DNA from 2 places in the Streptomyces sp. NPDC006610 genome. Region 1 is predicted to be linked to the other one. Evidence: riboswitches for the same ligand, from Rfam matches in the RefSeq annotation. Region 1 holds a riboswitch; the other holds the start of a gene.
What was found. Region 1 has a riboswitch for cyclic di-AMP ahead of ABZY13_RS19565 (transglycosylase SLT domain-containing protein). Riboswitches for the same ligand answer to the same signal wherever they lie in the genome.

Region 1 (6,972 bases):
CGTGTTCGGCATCGGGCAGGAGCTGACCGAGGGCGAGTGGCGGGGCGTCATCCGGCAGCTGCTGGCCCAGGGGCTGCTCGCGGTCGAGGGGGAGTACGGGACGCTGGTGCTGACCGAGGCCAGCGGCGCGGTCCTGCGGCGCGAGCGGGAGGTGCCGCTGCGCAAGGAGCCGAAGAAGCCGGTGGCGGCGAAGGCGTCGGGTTCCTCGTCCGGGCGGGGCGAGCGCAAGGCCAAGGCAGCGGTGGCCGAGCTGCCCGAGGAACTGCTCCCCGCCTTCGAGGCCCTGCGCGCCTGGCGTGCGGAGCAGGCCCGGGAGCAGGGCGTCCCGGCGTACGTGATCTTCCATGACGCCACGCTGAGGGAGATCGCCACGGTCTGGCCCACGTCGGTCGCGCAGCTCGGCGGGATCAGCGGGGTCGGCGAGAAGAAGCTGGCGACCTACGGGGAGGGCGTGGTGGCGGTGCTGGCCTCGCTGAGCGGGGGCGGCGGCGGTGCGGAGCCCGGACGGGAGTGGGAGTCGGACCCGGAGCCCGACCTGGAGCCCGCCCCGGAGCCCGAGCCCGAGGACTGGGCGTAGGCGGGCGGGGGCGCGCGCTCTTTCAGCCCAGTGCCGTCAGCCCCGGGGCGAAGGTGATCAGCAGGGGCAGCAGAGGGGCCAGGCCGGCGACCGTGGTGGTGAGGGCGCGGTGCCGCCGGTCCAGCCGGGGCGGCGGGGCCAGCAGGCGGTCCACACGTTCGCCCAGCAGCCGGCGGCTGGAGGCGCAGGACAGCACGCCCCGGTGCTGGTTCAGCTCGATCAGGGCCAACGCGGTGGTCAGGTGGCCGCAGCGGCGGGAGGCCGTGTCGTCGGCGGCGAGTTCGACCAGCCGGCGCGTCTGGTCGCAGAAGTGGGCGAAGAGCGGGACCCGGGGGAAGCCGGTGGCGAGGGCGGTGGACAGATGCAGCAGCCAGTCGTGGCGGGCGCGGGCGTGGCCGCGCTCATGGGTGAGGACCGCGTCCAGCTGGTGGTCGGTGAGGCGGTGCAGCGCCCCGGTGGTGACGACCAGCTGGGAAGGGTGGCCGGGCATCCACCAGGCGTCCGGGTACTCGTCCTCCAGCACGAGCAGCGGGCCGCGGGAGGCCGGCAGCCCGGCGGGCAGGTCGGGGGCGCGTTCCCGCAGGTGCGCGCGGGCCCGGCCGCGGCGGCGGCGGGCCTCGGCCAGCTCGCGGGTGAGCATCGCCGTCGTCCAGGCGGCGCCGCAGGCCAGCAGCAGGGTGAGGGCAGCAGCCCAGGCCGGGGCGGCGGACAGGTCGTAGGCGGCGGTGACGGCGGGCGGCGCGGGCGCGAAGACATGGTCGCGCACGGTCTGGAAGAGGGCCGCCGCGCCCAGGACGAGCGCGGCCAGGCAGCACAGCAGGACGGTGGCGACCAGGCACTGCCACACCCACAGCCCGACCACGGGTTCGCGTTCGGTCCACGCGGCCCGGGTCAGGGCGCGGGGGGCCGGTACGGCGGCCGTCAGGGCGAGGAGGCTCAGCAGGAGCAGGCAGACGGTCATGCCACGGGCTCCGGATCCTGGTCGGGAGTGGGGCGGCTGCGGTGCGGGGCGGTGCGCGCGACGAGGCGGTGCGGCGCCGCGCGCGACGCTCCGGCGTGCACCGTACGCCGCCAGTATGACGGCGACGGGCCGCCGGAGTCAGGGGTGCGGCGCCACCTCGTCCCGGGCGGCGCCGCCCAACCCCGTGGAGCGCCCGCGAGGTTCAGCCGGCCGCGACGACGCGCCCCGTCACCTCCCCGAGGCCCACGCGGGCGCCGTCCGCCCCCGGGGCCCAGGCCGTGAGGGTGACGACGTCGCCGTCCTCCAGGAAGGTCCGCCTGCCGTCGGGGAGTTCGAGCGGGTCCCGCCCGTTCCAGGTCAGCTCCAGCAGCGAGCCGCGCTGACGCTCCTCGGGCCCGCTGACCGTGCCGGAGCCGTAGAGGTCGCCGGTGCGCAGGGAGGCGCCGTTGACGGTCATGTGGGCGAGCTGCTGGGCCGCGGTCCAGTACATGGTGGAGAACGGGGGTTCCGAGACGACGTGGCCGTTGACGGCGACCGAGATCCGCAGGTCGTAGCCGCCGGGCTCCTCGTCGCCGTCGTCCAGGTACGGCAGCAGGGGGTGCGTCCGCCGCGGCGGGGCCACGCGCGCCGCGTCCAGCGCGTCCAGCGGGGTGATCCACGCCGACACGGAGGTGGCGAAGGACTTGCCGAGGAACGGGCCGAGGGGGACGTACTCCCAGGCCTGGATGTCCCGTGCGCTCCAGTCGTTGAGGAGGCACAGGCCGAAGACGTGCTCGCGGAAGGCCGACAGCGGCACCGGCGTGCCCATCGGGGAGGGCGTCCCGACGACGAAGCCGACCTCCGCCTCGATGTCCAGCCGGACGGACGGGCCGAACACGGGCGCCGCGTCGGACGGGGCCTTGCGCTGGCCGGCGGGGCGGACGACGTCGGTGCCGGAGACGACGACCGTGCCGGAGCGGCCGTGGTAACCGATCGGCAGATGCTTCCAGTTGGGGGTGAGCGAGTCGGCGGCGTCGGGGCGGAACATCCGGCCGACGTTGCGGGCGTGGTTCTCGGAGGCGTAGAAGTCGACGTAGTCCGCGACCTCGAAGGGCAGATGCAGGGTCACCGAGGACAGGGGGTGCAGCAGGGGGGCGACGGTCTCGCGGTGGGAGGGCACCGTCACCCAGGCGGTCAGCGCGCGCCGCACGTCCGACCAGGCGGTGCGGCCGGCCGCGAGCAGCGGGTTCAGGGTCGGCCGGGCGAGCAGGTCGGCGTACGGGGAACCGAGCGCCAGAGCCGCCGCGCCCGCGTCGAGGACGTGATCGCCGAGGCGGACGCCGACCCGGCGCTCGGCGGACTCGGGGGAGCCCGTGGCGTCGGTGAGCGAGAAGACGCCGTACGGAAGGTTGTGCGGGCCGAAGGGGTCGCCCTCGGGGAGATCGAAGGGGGGCATGGGGTGCTGCCTCACTTTCGTACGCGCGGACCGGGTAGTCGCCGCACACGTTACGGCCGGGGCGGCCCTCTTGGGCAGCGTCCCCCGCGGGCCCGTTCCGCCGTGTCGTGAAGGCGCCCGGAACCAGGGCCGGTTGACGTCGGAGACGGTGAACGGGGTGGTGAACGGACCCGGCCGGATGTCCGTATTCTCTGATCATGGCCGCACCCCTCGCGCGCACCACCGCACCCGCCGCGCACTCCGCCCCCGCGCCGCACACCGCCCCCTCGGCGGACCCCGGCGCGTACTCGCTCATCGCCACCGATCTGGACGGCACGCTGCTGCGCGGCGACGACACGGTCTCCGACCGGACCCTCGCCGCCCTCGGGCGGGCCGTGGGGGCAGGCGCCCGCCACCTCGTGGTGACCGGCCGCCCGGCGCCCCGGGTGCGCCCGCTGCTGGAGCGACTCGGGAACAGGGGGATCGCGGTGTGCGGGCAGGGCGCGCAGGTGTACGACGCCGGGGCGGACCGCCTGCTGTGGTCGGTCACCCTGGACCGGGAACTGGCGGAGACCGCGCTCGGCAAGATCGAGGCCGAGCTGGGGGAGGTGTACGCCGCCGTCGACCAGGACGGCGTGGACGGGCTGACCCTCATCGAGCCGGGTTACCGGATGCCGCACCCCACGCTGCCCGCCGTACGGGTCGGCCGGCGCGCCGACCTGTGGAGCGAGCCGATCAGCAAGGTGCTGCTGCGCCACCCCGGCCTGACGGACGACGAGCTGGCGACGGTGGCCCGGGCGGCGGTCGGCTCGCTCGCGACCGTCACCATGTCCGGGCCGGGAACGGTGGAGATGCAGCCGTGCGGCGTGACCAAGGCGACCGGCCTGGCGATCGCGGCCCAGCACCTCGACGCACGCCCCGCGCAGACCATCGCCTTCGGGGACATGCCCAACGACATCCCCATGTTCGACTGGGCCGCGCACGGCGTCGCCATGGCCAACGCCCACCCCGAGCTGAAGGCGGTCGCCGACGAGGTCACCACGTCGAACGAGGACGACGGCGTGGCCGTCGTCCTCGAACGTCTGTGGGCGGGGACCCCGTGAGGGGACGGGGCGCGGGCCCTGAGAGGGGGGTGGGCTCAGTAGGCGCCGAACACGTTGTCGATCGAGCCGTAGCGGTCGGCCGCGTAGTTGCAGGCGGCGGTGATGTTGGAGACCGGGTTGTACGGGTCGTAGGCGGTGCCGGGCACGTGGTAGGCGGCGAAGGTCGGGTCGATCACCTGGAGCAGGCCCTTGGAGGGCGTGCCCTTGGCGGCGTTGGAGTCCCAGTTGTTGATCGCCCACGGGTTGCCGGACGACTCGCGCATGACATTGCGGTGGATGCCGTTGTAGGTGCCGGGGATGCCGTGCTGGGCCATGATCGCGAGCGACTGGCGGATCCAGCCGTCGAGGTTGTTGGTGTACGCGGCGGTGGTGGCGGTCGTCGCGGCCGGGGCGGCCGCCGGGGCCGCCGAGGCGCCGCTCGCGCCGACGAGCGGCAGGGCGAGCACGGCCGCGCCGGTGCCGGCGACGGCGAGCTTGCGGGCGAGGCGGCGGGCGGTGCGGGTGGTCAGGGCACGGCTGTGCTGACGGCTTGCGGGCATGTCGAAATGTCCTCTCCGTCGCCTGCGAGGTGAGCTGTCGGGTTCGGGCTGGGAGGTGCCCGGCCGCGCGCCGGAACGCGCGGCTTCACCCCGAGCCGGTCCGGCGTCGTGCCGGCCCGGCGACTTACCTGGGTCCCCCGCTCCTGCCGTGCGAGTGGTCGTTGGTGGTGTGCGGGCGGTGGCAGGACTCGGCGTCCGCCCGACAGGCCGGGAACGTATGCGAGGGAACATGCCGGGAACAAGCGGCGGAGTCACACCACGGGCGATTTGATCTCTGTCCGGCGGGTTTGGCGCACTTGATCCTTTGTCGCCAGGGAGGTCAAATGGCCTGCGGTTCAAGGGGTGTCGCGTGTGGCGCAGGTGAATTCCGCGGGTACGGGGACGTGAGTGACCTCACGGTCGCGTGCAAGTCAGGCAAAACGGGCAAATGCGGCTAAGGGGTTATCAAATCGTCGCGGCGGGAGTGGGCTTGCCGGAGTGGGCGGGGGCGGGTGTCGCGGCGATTCGGGGAGAGTGCGAAACCGGACGAAACGGTGCGAAATAATCCCCGCTGGGTGGTCAGAAACCCGCCAGTCATGATCCGATACCGGCCGAGCCGTAACGCCGGGCGCTGGCGGTGATCGAAACGTGACCGGATACGCTGACTTGAGTGAAGGCAGCGACGTATCGACAAACCGTGTAATCCCCAGTAGACACCAGCAGACAGGAGACCCCTCGTGACCGTCGTCGGGCCGTTCGGGCTGAGCGTGCGGGACCAGGCTCTGGAAGCCGATGTCCACGCCGGATTGACGGCTGTCGAGGAGGGACTGCTCGAGGCCACCAAGAGCGAGGTCCCCTTCATCACCGATGCCGCGCAGCACCTGGTGCGGGCCGGCGGGAAGCGGTTCCGTCCGCTGCTGGTGATGCTCGCCGCGCAGTTCGGCGACCCCTACGCGCCCGGCGTGGTGCCCTCCGCAGTGGTCGTGGAGCTGACGCACCTCGCGACGCTGTACCACGACGACGTGATGGACGAGGCGGACGTGCGGCGCGGGGTGCCCAGCGCGAACACCCGCTTCGGCAACTCGGTCGCGGTGCTCACCGGCGACTTCCTCTTCGCGCGCGCGTCGCACATCCTGGCCGACCTCGGACCGGAGGCGGTGCGGGTCCAGGCGGAGGCGTTCGAGCGGCTGGTCACGGGGCAGATCCTGGAGACGGCCGGACCGTCGGACGGCCGCGACCCGGTCGAGCACTACCTGGACGTGCTGTCCGGCAAGACGGGCTCCCTGGTCGCCGTCGCCTGCCGCTTCGGCGCGATGATGTCCGGCGCCGACGAGTCGGTCGTGGACGTCCTCACCCAGTACGGCGAGCGCCTCGGCGTCGCCTTCCAGCTCGCCGACGACGTGCTGGACATCGCCTCCGACTCCCACGAGTCCGGCAAGACGCCCGGCACCGACCTGCGCGAGGGCATCGCCACGCTGCCGGTGCTCCGGCTGCGCGAGCGGGCGGCCCGGCTCGGGCTCCCCGAGGACCTCGCCCTGTGCGAACTGCTCGACTCCGACCTCACCGACGACGACCGGCACGCCGAGGCGCTCGCCGCCTTCCGCCGCCACCCCGCGCTGGAACACGCCCGGCGCGACACCATCCGCTACGTCGAGGCCGCACGCGCGGCGCTCGCCCCGCTGCGGGAGTGCGACGCCAAGGCGGCGCTGGAGGAGATGTGCGACGCGGTGGTCCACCGCGCCGGTTAGCCGCCCGTCGCGGCGCGGCCCCACGGGTCCGGTCGCCGGCTGTCGTACCGCAGCTTCGGGGGTCCGGTCGGTCGGCCGTCGCGGCGCGGACTCACAGGTCCGTTGACTGCCCGTCGCACCCCACCCCTACGGGGCGGGGGAGAAACCGCCCTGTCCCGTCATACCGCAGGAGTACACGGAGTTGGCTCTGCGGTCTGACGATTTTCCTTGCCGTATTTGGTCAGATGGATGCACTGAAGGACACCACTCCTCACCGATTCGGGTGAGAATGGCGGCTCGGGGTGGACAAGTGCGAGCACCTGTACGACGGGCGGCCGCCGCCGACGACGGAGGTAAGGCACACATGGCACCGTACGCATCCGACGACAGCACCACCGCCGCGGAGGACGACGACCTGCGCGCGGCGCGACGACGCAGGGCCGCGCGGTACGGCGTGCCCGCCGCGGTGATCGGCATCGCCGCGGGAACCATCGGACTGGTTCCGGCGATAGCCGACTCCGGCAGCCCGGACCTGCCGAAGATCACCGCCGAGGAACTGATCGAGAAGATCGCCGCGTCGGACGTCCAGCAGCTGTCCGGCACCGTGAGGATCAGCACCGACCTCGGCCTGCCCGACCTGGGCGGCCTGGAGAGCGGCATGCTCTCCGGCGC
Region 2 (6,972 bases), on a different contig from region 1:
CTGGAGAAGGAGCCGGGCCCGGCCCGCCACCAGACCGGCCGCAACAGCGGCGTCATCCACAGCGGCGTCTACTACCGCCCCGGCTCCCTCAAGGCGCGGTTCGCGGTGCGCGGCGCCGCCGAGCTGGTGAAGTTCTGCGCCGAGTACGACATCCCGCACGCCGTCACCGGCAAGCTCATCGTGGCCACCGAGCGGTCCGAGCTGCCCCGGCTGCACGCCCTGGTCCAGCGCGGCCGGGAGAACGGCATACCGGTGCGGGAGCTGGTCGCCGCGCAGATCGCCGAGTACGAGCCCGAGGTGCGGGGCCTGGCCGCCATACACGTCGGCACCACGGGCGTCTGCGACTACTCCGAGGTCGCCCGCCGGCTCGCCGACGCCTCCGGCGCGCGGATCCACTACGACGCCGAGGTCGTCGCCGTCGACCGCCGCCCGTCCCTGGGCGTGGCCGTGCGCACGGCGGCCGGCGCGGTGCTGCGCGGCAGGGCCCTGGTGAACTGCGCCGGGCTGTACTGCGACCGGATCGCCCGGCTCACCGGCGACGACCCGGGCATGCGGATCATCCCCTTCCGCGGCGAGTACTACGAGCTGGCCCGGCCCGAGCTGGTCCGCGGCCTGGTCTATCCCGTCCCCGACCCGGCGTTCCCGTTCCTCGGCGTGCACCTCACCCGCGGCATCGACGGCGGCGTCCACATCGGTCCCAACGCCGTCCCGGCGCTCGCCCGCGAGGGCTACGGCCCGGGCGTGGTCCGCCCGCGCGAGCTGGCGCTGAGCCTCACCTGGCCGGGCGCCTGGCGGATGGCCCGCCGCCACTGGCGGTACGGCGCCGGGGAGCTGCGCCGCTCCGCCTCGAAGGCGGCGTTCACCGAGGCGGTGCGCCGGTTGCTCCCGGCGGTGACGCAGGACGACCTGGTCCCGGCGTCGTCCGGGGTGCGCGCCCAGGCGGTGCTGCGCGACGGCTCCCTCGCCGACGACTTCCTGATCCGGGAGTCGCCGCGCGTCGTCCACGTTCTGAACGCCCCGTCCCCGGCGGCCACGGCGTCGCTGCCGATCGGCCGGGAGGTGGCGCGGCGGGTGCTGGGGGTGCTGAGTGGGGCGTGAGCGTGAGGGGGTGCGCGTGCCGCCGAGGTCCGGAGGGGCGCAAGGTCGCGTGTCACCGAGGACTGGGCGGCCGCGGAACCGCGCACCGGCGGGAGCCGGGCGGGCCCGGAACCGCGCGCCCGCAAGGGCCGGACGGGCACGGAACCGCGTACCGATGGAAGCCGGGCGGGCGCGGGACCGCATGCCACCGACAACCCGGCGAACGCAGAACCGCGTACGGGCGTCGGCGCCCCGCGGACCGCGCCGGGGATGGCACCGGCACCGTCTCCGCACGCCGCACGCCCCCGCCGCCCGTAAAATCGACCCCACTGTGTCTGACTCCGTGAACACCCCCGAAGCCCCCCGCTCCGCCTCCCCCGGCACCGCTCCGTCGCGCGGCCGGGACAAGGCGGAGCCGAGGTTCCCGGACGGGCCCAAGGCGGATCCCGCCGGGTCGCACTTCGAGCGGCGGATCCGGAGCTTCCAGCCCCGCCGGAGCCGGGTGACCGCCGGGCAGGCGGACGCCCTGCAACGGCTGTGGCACCGGTGGGGCCTGGACATCGACGGGCAGCGCGTCCTCGACCTGGCCGAGCTGTTCGGCAACGACCACCCCGTCGTCCTGGAGATCGGCTTCGGCATGGGCGAGGCCACCGCCCAGATGGCCGCCGCCGACCCCGGCACCAACATCCTCGCCGTCGACGTGCACACCCCCGGCCAGGGCAACCTGCTGGGCCTGGCCGAGCGCAACGGCCTGGCCAACGTCCGGGTCGGCAACGGCGACGCCATCATCCTGCTGCGCGAGATGCTGGCCCCCGACTCCCTCGACGGGCTGCGCGTCTTCTTCCCCGACCCCTGGCCGAAGAAGCGGCACCACAAGCGGCGGCTGATCCAGCCGGACTTCCTCACCCTCGCCGCGGCCCGGCTGAGGCCGGGGGCGATCCTGCACTGCGCCACGGACTGGGAGCCGTACGCCGAGCAGATGCTGGAGGTGCTCACCGTGCACCCCGCGTACGAGAACACCAGCCCCGACGGCGGTTTCGCGCCACGCCCCGCCTTCCGCCCCCTCACCCGCTTCGAGGGCCAGGGCCTGGACAAGGGCCATGCCGTGAACGACCTGCTCTTCCGCCGCGTACCGCACCGGTCCTTGCCGTAAGGGGGCGCAGTGGCCACCGGTCCCCCGCACCCGACGCCCTTAGCCACTCCGGACGGCGGCGTCCCGGCGCACGCGCCCTGGTGGCGCCGGCGCCGGCTGGGCTACGCCGCGCTGACCACGCTGCTGGCGATGTCGGGGCTGGTCATCCTCGCCCTGGTCCGCGAGGAGACCGGCACCGACGGGTTCCTGGTCGGCCTCGGACTCGCGGTCCTGCCGGTGCCGCTGCTGATAGCCGTCTTCCGCTGGCTGGACCGCGTCGATCCCGGCCCCTGGCGCAATCTGGCCTTCGCCTTCGCCTGGGGCGCCTGTGCGGCGGCGCTGATGGCGATCGTCGCCAACAGCTTCGCCGTCCGCTGGATCGCCACGGCGACCGCCGACCCGGCGAGCGCGAACACCCTCGGCGCGACGGTGATAGCGCCGGTCGTCGAGGAGACCACCAAGGCCGTCGCCGTCCTGCTGCTGTTCCTCTTCCGCCGCCGCGATCTCACCGGCATCGTCGACGGCGTCGTCCTGGCCGGGATCACCGCGACCGGCTTCGCCTTCACCGAGAACATCCTCTACCTGGGCAACGCCTTCGGCGCCGACCGGCTCAGCGGTGACGGCATCGCCACGGTCACGGCGGCGACGTTCTTCGTCCGGGTCGTCATGTCGCCCTTCGCGCATCCCCTGTTCACCGTCCTGACCGGCATCGGCTTCGGACTCGCGGCCCTCGCCGGGGAGCGGCAGCGGCTGCGCCGGATCCTGCCGCCGCTGGGCGGGCTGCTGCTCGCGATGGGCATGCACGCCCTGTGGAACGGTTCGGCGACCTTCGGCGAGTACGGCTTCTTCGCGGTGTACGGCGGTTTCATGGTGCCGGTGTTCGGCCTGCTGACGTGGCTGGTGATCTGGAGCCGGCAGCGTGCACTGCGCACGGTGCGCGAGGAACTGCCCGCCTACGCCGCGGCCGGCTGGCTCGCTCCGGCCGAGCCGTACGCGCTGGGCTCGCTGCGGGCGCGGCGGCTGGCCCGCGAGTACGCCGGCCACCATCTGGGCCGGCCGGCGGCGCGCACGGTGGCCGAGTACCAGTCCCGCGCGACCTCGCTGGCGCAGCTGCGCCGCCGGCTGCGGCAGGGCAGGGCGGGGGCGGACTTCGCCGTGCGGGAGGGTGAGCTGCTGCGGGAGCTGTGGTCCCGGCGGGAGGTCGCCCGTCCGGCGCTGGAGCACGCGGCGCGCGTCACCGCGCCGGTGGCACCGGTGGCCGTACCCCCGTGGGCGGCGGGGCCGCAGGCGTGGCACCCGGCGCAGTACAACCCGTACCGGACGTGAGGACCCGCGATCGGCAGCCCTGACGTCGGGGGGGTGCCGTCAGGACCGCCGGGGATCGAAGGTGTGCCGCGTCGGCGGCGGACGTCAGGGGTTGAGGCCCTTGTCGCGCAGCCAGGCGATGGGGTCGACGGCGCCGCCGTCGCCGGTGCGCACCTCGAGGTGGAGGTGGGGGCCGGTGACGTTGCCGGTGGCGCCCACGCGCCCGATCACGTCGCCGGTGTTGACCTTCTGGCCCACGGTGACGCTGATCGACGACTGGTGGGCGTAGAGGATCTCGGTGCCGTCCTCGAGGGTGAGCACGGTCTTGTAGCCGTACGACCCGTCCCAGCCGGCCTGCGTGATGGTGCCGGTGTGGACGGCCTTGATGAGGGTGCCGGTGGGGGCGGCGAAGTCGACGCCGGTGTGGTAGCCGGACGACCACATGGCGCCGGCCTGGCCGTACGTCGAGGTGAGGGTGTACGAGGAGGTCGGCAGCGTGTACTGGCGGGCCAGCTCGGCGAGGCGCTCGGCCTCGGCCTTCTTGCGGGCCTCCTCCTCCGCGGCGGCCTTGGCGGCGGCGGCCTTGGCCTCCGCCTCCTTCTCGGCCTTGGCGGCGGCTTCGGCGGCGGCCTTCTCGGCAGCGGCGACGGCCTCCGCGGCGGCCTTGCTCTCGACCTGCTCCTGCTGCTGTTCGGCCTGGGCGATGATCCGGGCGCGCAGGGCCTCGCCGGCGTCGGTGGTGCCCTGGGCGGTGTCGGCGGTGGTGACACCGGCGCCGCTGAGCGGTGCGGCGGCGGTCTGCGCGACGGCGGTGTCGGCGGCGTCCTCGGCGTCGTCCGAGAGCAGGGAGCCGACGTTGGGCAGGTCGGGCATCGAGATCGACACCGGCGGCTTGCCGGTCTGCGCGGTGGCCATGCCGCCCGCGCCGACGGCCGCTATGACGCCGACGCCGAGAACGGTGGAGCTGCGGGCGAGTCCGCCGCCGCGCTGCTTGGCGACGCGGTGCTTGCCACGGACGGGGCGGACGGAGTCGGCGGTGGGGTTCCACTCCTCCCACGGCCCCTCGTCGGTGCGCTGTCCGCCGTAGACGACGGTGTCCTCGGAGCGCGGTGCCGGGAAGAACGGGGCTTGCGGGGCAGGCGGGTTGGACGCCACGTGGGCGTACTCCTTTCCTTCCTTCTCGCCTACCGGGTTAGCTGACGGGTTCGGAGCAGGAAGGTCTCCTACGCGCGTAAACCATCCGTGCCGATACGGCGGCCTACGCCCGATTCACCCCAAGGTGATGGTTCCCCGGTTCCCTTGCGGGATTCGGCGTGTGCGCACGGAGCCGCCTCTTGTGACGGCTGGGACGACCGCGCTGCGTTATCGGACGTTAATAGAACCGGGGCCTGAATTCCAAGCCGTTCAGCTTGATCATTAACGTTCTCGGCCGGGACGTACGGCTCACGAGCGGCGAAAACCGGGCGAGTTGACCCGGGCTCAGGAGCGGACGAGTTTATGACGGTGTCTCAGATGTTACCCGTGCACGGTCGTACGACTACCTGACGTGACCGAGGTGGAGGGCGTGCCGCGGACAGCGCGGTCGGCGCGGACAACACTCAGGGCCGGAACCCATGATCTGCTGATCAGGATTCCGGCCCTGGGCCTTCAGTAGCGGGGACAGGATTTGAACCTGCGACCTCTGGGTTATGAGCCCAGCGAGCTACCGAGCTGCTCCACCCCGCGTCGATGAATCCAGTGTACGCCATCCGCGGGAGCCCTCACGCCAGGGTTTTCGCCGACCCGGACCGCCCGCTCCTCAGCCGCCGGGGTTGCCGGTGTGGGTGAGGCTCTCCCAGGCGACGAAGCGGTGGTCGGTGCCGGCAAGGGCCCCCGGCCGGGCAGCAGCGCTGCGGGCGGCCGCGGCGGGCTTGTCGAGCCGCTGTTCCAGGTGGTTGAGGACGACCGCCGGCGGCGGCCCGGCCGTCCCCCCGCACCGCCGCAGCCCCGCCGCCTGCCGGTCGAGCGTGGCCCTGAGCCGGTCCTCCACCTCGCTGTACACGTCGACGCCCTGGTGCCAGGCGGTCTCGGCGATGTGCGCGGCGGCGGCGAGCGAGGCGCCGGTCCGCCGCAGGTGCCGGCAGTCCGTGCGGGCGGCGGACCGGCCCCGCTCCAGCGGAAATTGGGCGGGGACGTGCTCGCGGAAGCGGCGGAGGGCGGCGTCGAAGGCGCGGTGGTCGTCGAGGAAGACGGCCATGCCGAGGGCGGCGTCGGCGGCGACGAGCTCCCGGTGACCGTCGTCGGCCCGGCCCGGCCGGGTGACCTCGGGCAGATGGACGGTGCGCAGCATCCCCTCGAACCGCCGCATGTACCCGGCCTCCCATCCGGCGCCCGGTGCGTGCCGCACGATCTCGGCGGCCCGCGCCCAGGTCCCGCCGGTCCACGCGGCCTGCAGCGCGGCGTCGCCCCCGGTGTGCCGGCGCAGCCTCTCCGACCACGCGTCCATGATCTCGATCGCCTTTTCGGCGTGCTGCCGCTTGCCGGTGACGCCGTACAGGAGCGCCTGCGTGTAGGCGGCGATCGCGTCCTTTCGTTCGGCGGCGCAGCCGCGCCCGGCCCTGCCGCCGGGGCAGTGGACGGTCCTCACCGGCCGCGCCCGGTGTCGGTACGACCCGTACGGGCTGTCCCGCATGTCGAGGTAGGCCTTCAGCCACGGCTGCCGTCCGGCGGTGACGTTCTCGCGTACGACGTCCAGCTGCCGGGCGTTGACCAGCACGCCGGGGTGGGTGAACCCGGCGTCGGCGGGCAGCGCGCGCACCATGGTCCGTCCCCCGGCGTCCATGACCCCGCACGCCCCGACCAGCCCGCCGGCCAGCGCCGCCGCGAGCCCCGCGCCGGCCACGCCCAGGACCACCCGCCTGCTCGCAACCCTCGTGCCCCTCGTGGCTCTCACAGCCCTCGTGGCTCTCATGGCCCTCATGCGCGCCGCCTCCGCGTCCGTCCTGCCGTGCTGCTTCACCCAGGGGCAGCGTGACCCGGCGCGCGGCGAGGCGCAGCGGATGTTGGGCCGATGGGCGGTCCGCCGGACGGGGAGCGGGCAGCGCGCCGGCCGGACGGGAGGGCGCGCCCCGCCCGCTCCACCGCTGCTCCGCCCCACCGGCGACGGACACTCCTCACCCCGCCAGGTGACGGTTGGGCGCCTTGGCCCGCTCCTCCAGTTCCGGCAGGACGACGACGTCGGCGCCGGCCGCGGCGAGCAGTCCGCTGCCGTCCGCGCCGGTGACGAAGGTGTCCGGCTCCCGCCAGGCGGTCACCACCCGGCGGACACCCGCGTCCAGAATCAGCCGGGCGCAGGGGCGCGGCCGGGAGGCGCGTCGGGCGCACGGCTCCAGGCTGCTGTACACCGTGGCTCCGGCGAGCCGCGGATCGTCCGGGGCGATCTTCGCGAGCGCCGCCTCCTCCGCGTGGACGACCGGGTC

Region 2: another riboswitch for cyclic di-AMP. It lies ahead of ABZY13_RS31780 (M23 family metallopeptidase); the one in region 1 lies ahead of ABZY13_RS19565 (transglycosylase SLT domain-containing protein).

The regions. Positions count from the first base shown of each region.
Region 1 is NZ_JBEXOP010000023.1:13,431-20,402, reverse strand. It holds gene recQ (DNA helicase RecQ) at 1-577, shown strand, start outside; gene ABZY13_RS19580 (M56 family metallopeptidase) at 600-1,538, opposite strand; gene fahA (fumarylacetoacetase) at 1,741-2,973, opposite strand; gene ABZY13_RS19570 (HAD family hydrolase) at 3,171-4,055, shown strand; gene ABZY13_RS19565 (transglycosylase SLT domain-containing protein) at 4,091-4,594, opposite strand; cyclic di-AMP (ydaO/yuaA leader) riboswitch at 4,599-4,765, opposite strand; gene ABZY13_RS19560 (polyprenyl synthetase family protein) at 5,311-6,321, shown strand; gene ABZY13_RS19555 (DUF2092 domain-containing protein) at 6,665-6,972, shown strand, end outside.
Region 2 is NZ_JBEXOP010000062.1:14,012-20,983, forward strand. It holds gene lhgO (L-2-hydroxyglutarate oxidase) at 1-1,098, shown strand, start outside; gene trmB (tRNA (guanosine(46)-N7)-methyltransferase TrmB) at 1,409-2,230, shown strand; gene ABZY13_RS31775 (PrsW family intramembrane metalloprotease) at 2,240-3,535, shown strand; gene ABZY13_RS31780 (M23 family metallopeptidase) at 3,620-4,669, opposite strand; cyclic di-AMP (ydaO/yuaA leader) riboswitch at 4,681-4,838, opposite strand; tRNA gene ABZY13_RS31785 (tRNA-Met) at 5,166-5,239, opposite strand; gene ABZY13_RS31790 (alginate lyase family protein) at 5,313-6,446, opposite strand; gene ABZY13_RS31795 (dihydrofolate reductase family protein) at 6,667-6,972, opposite strand, start outside.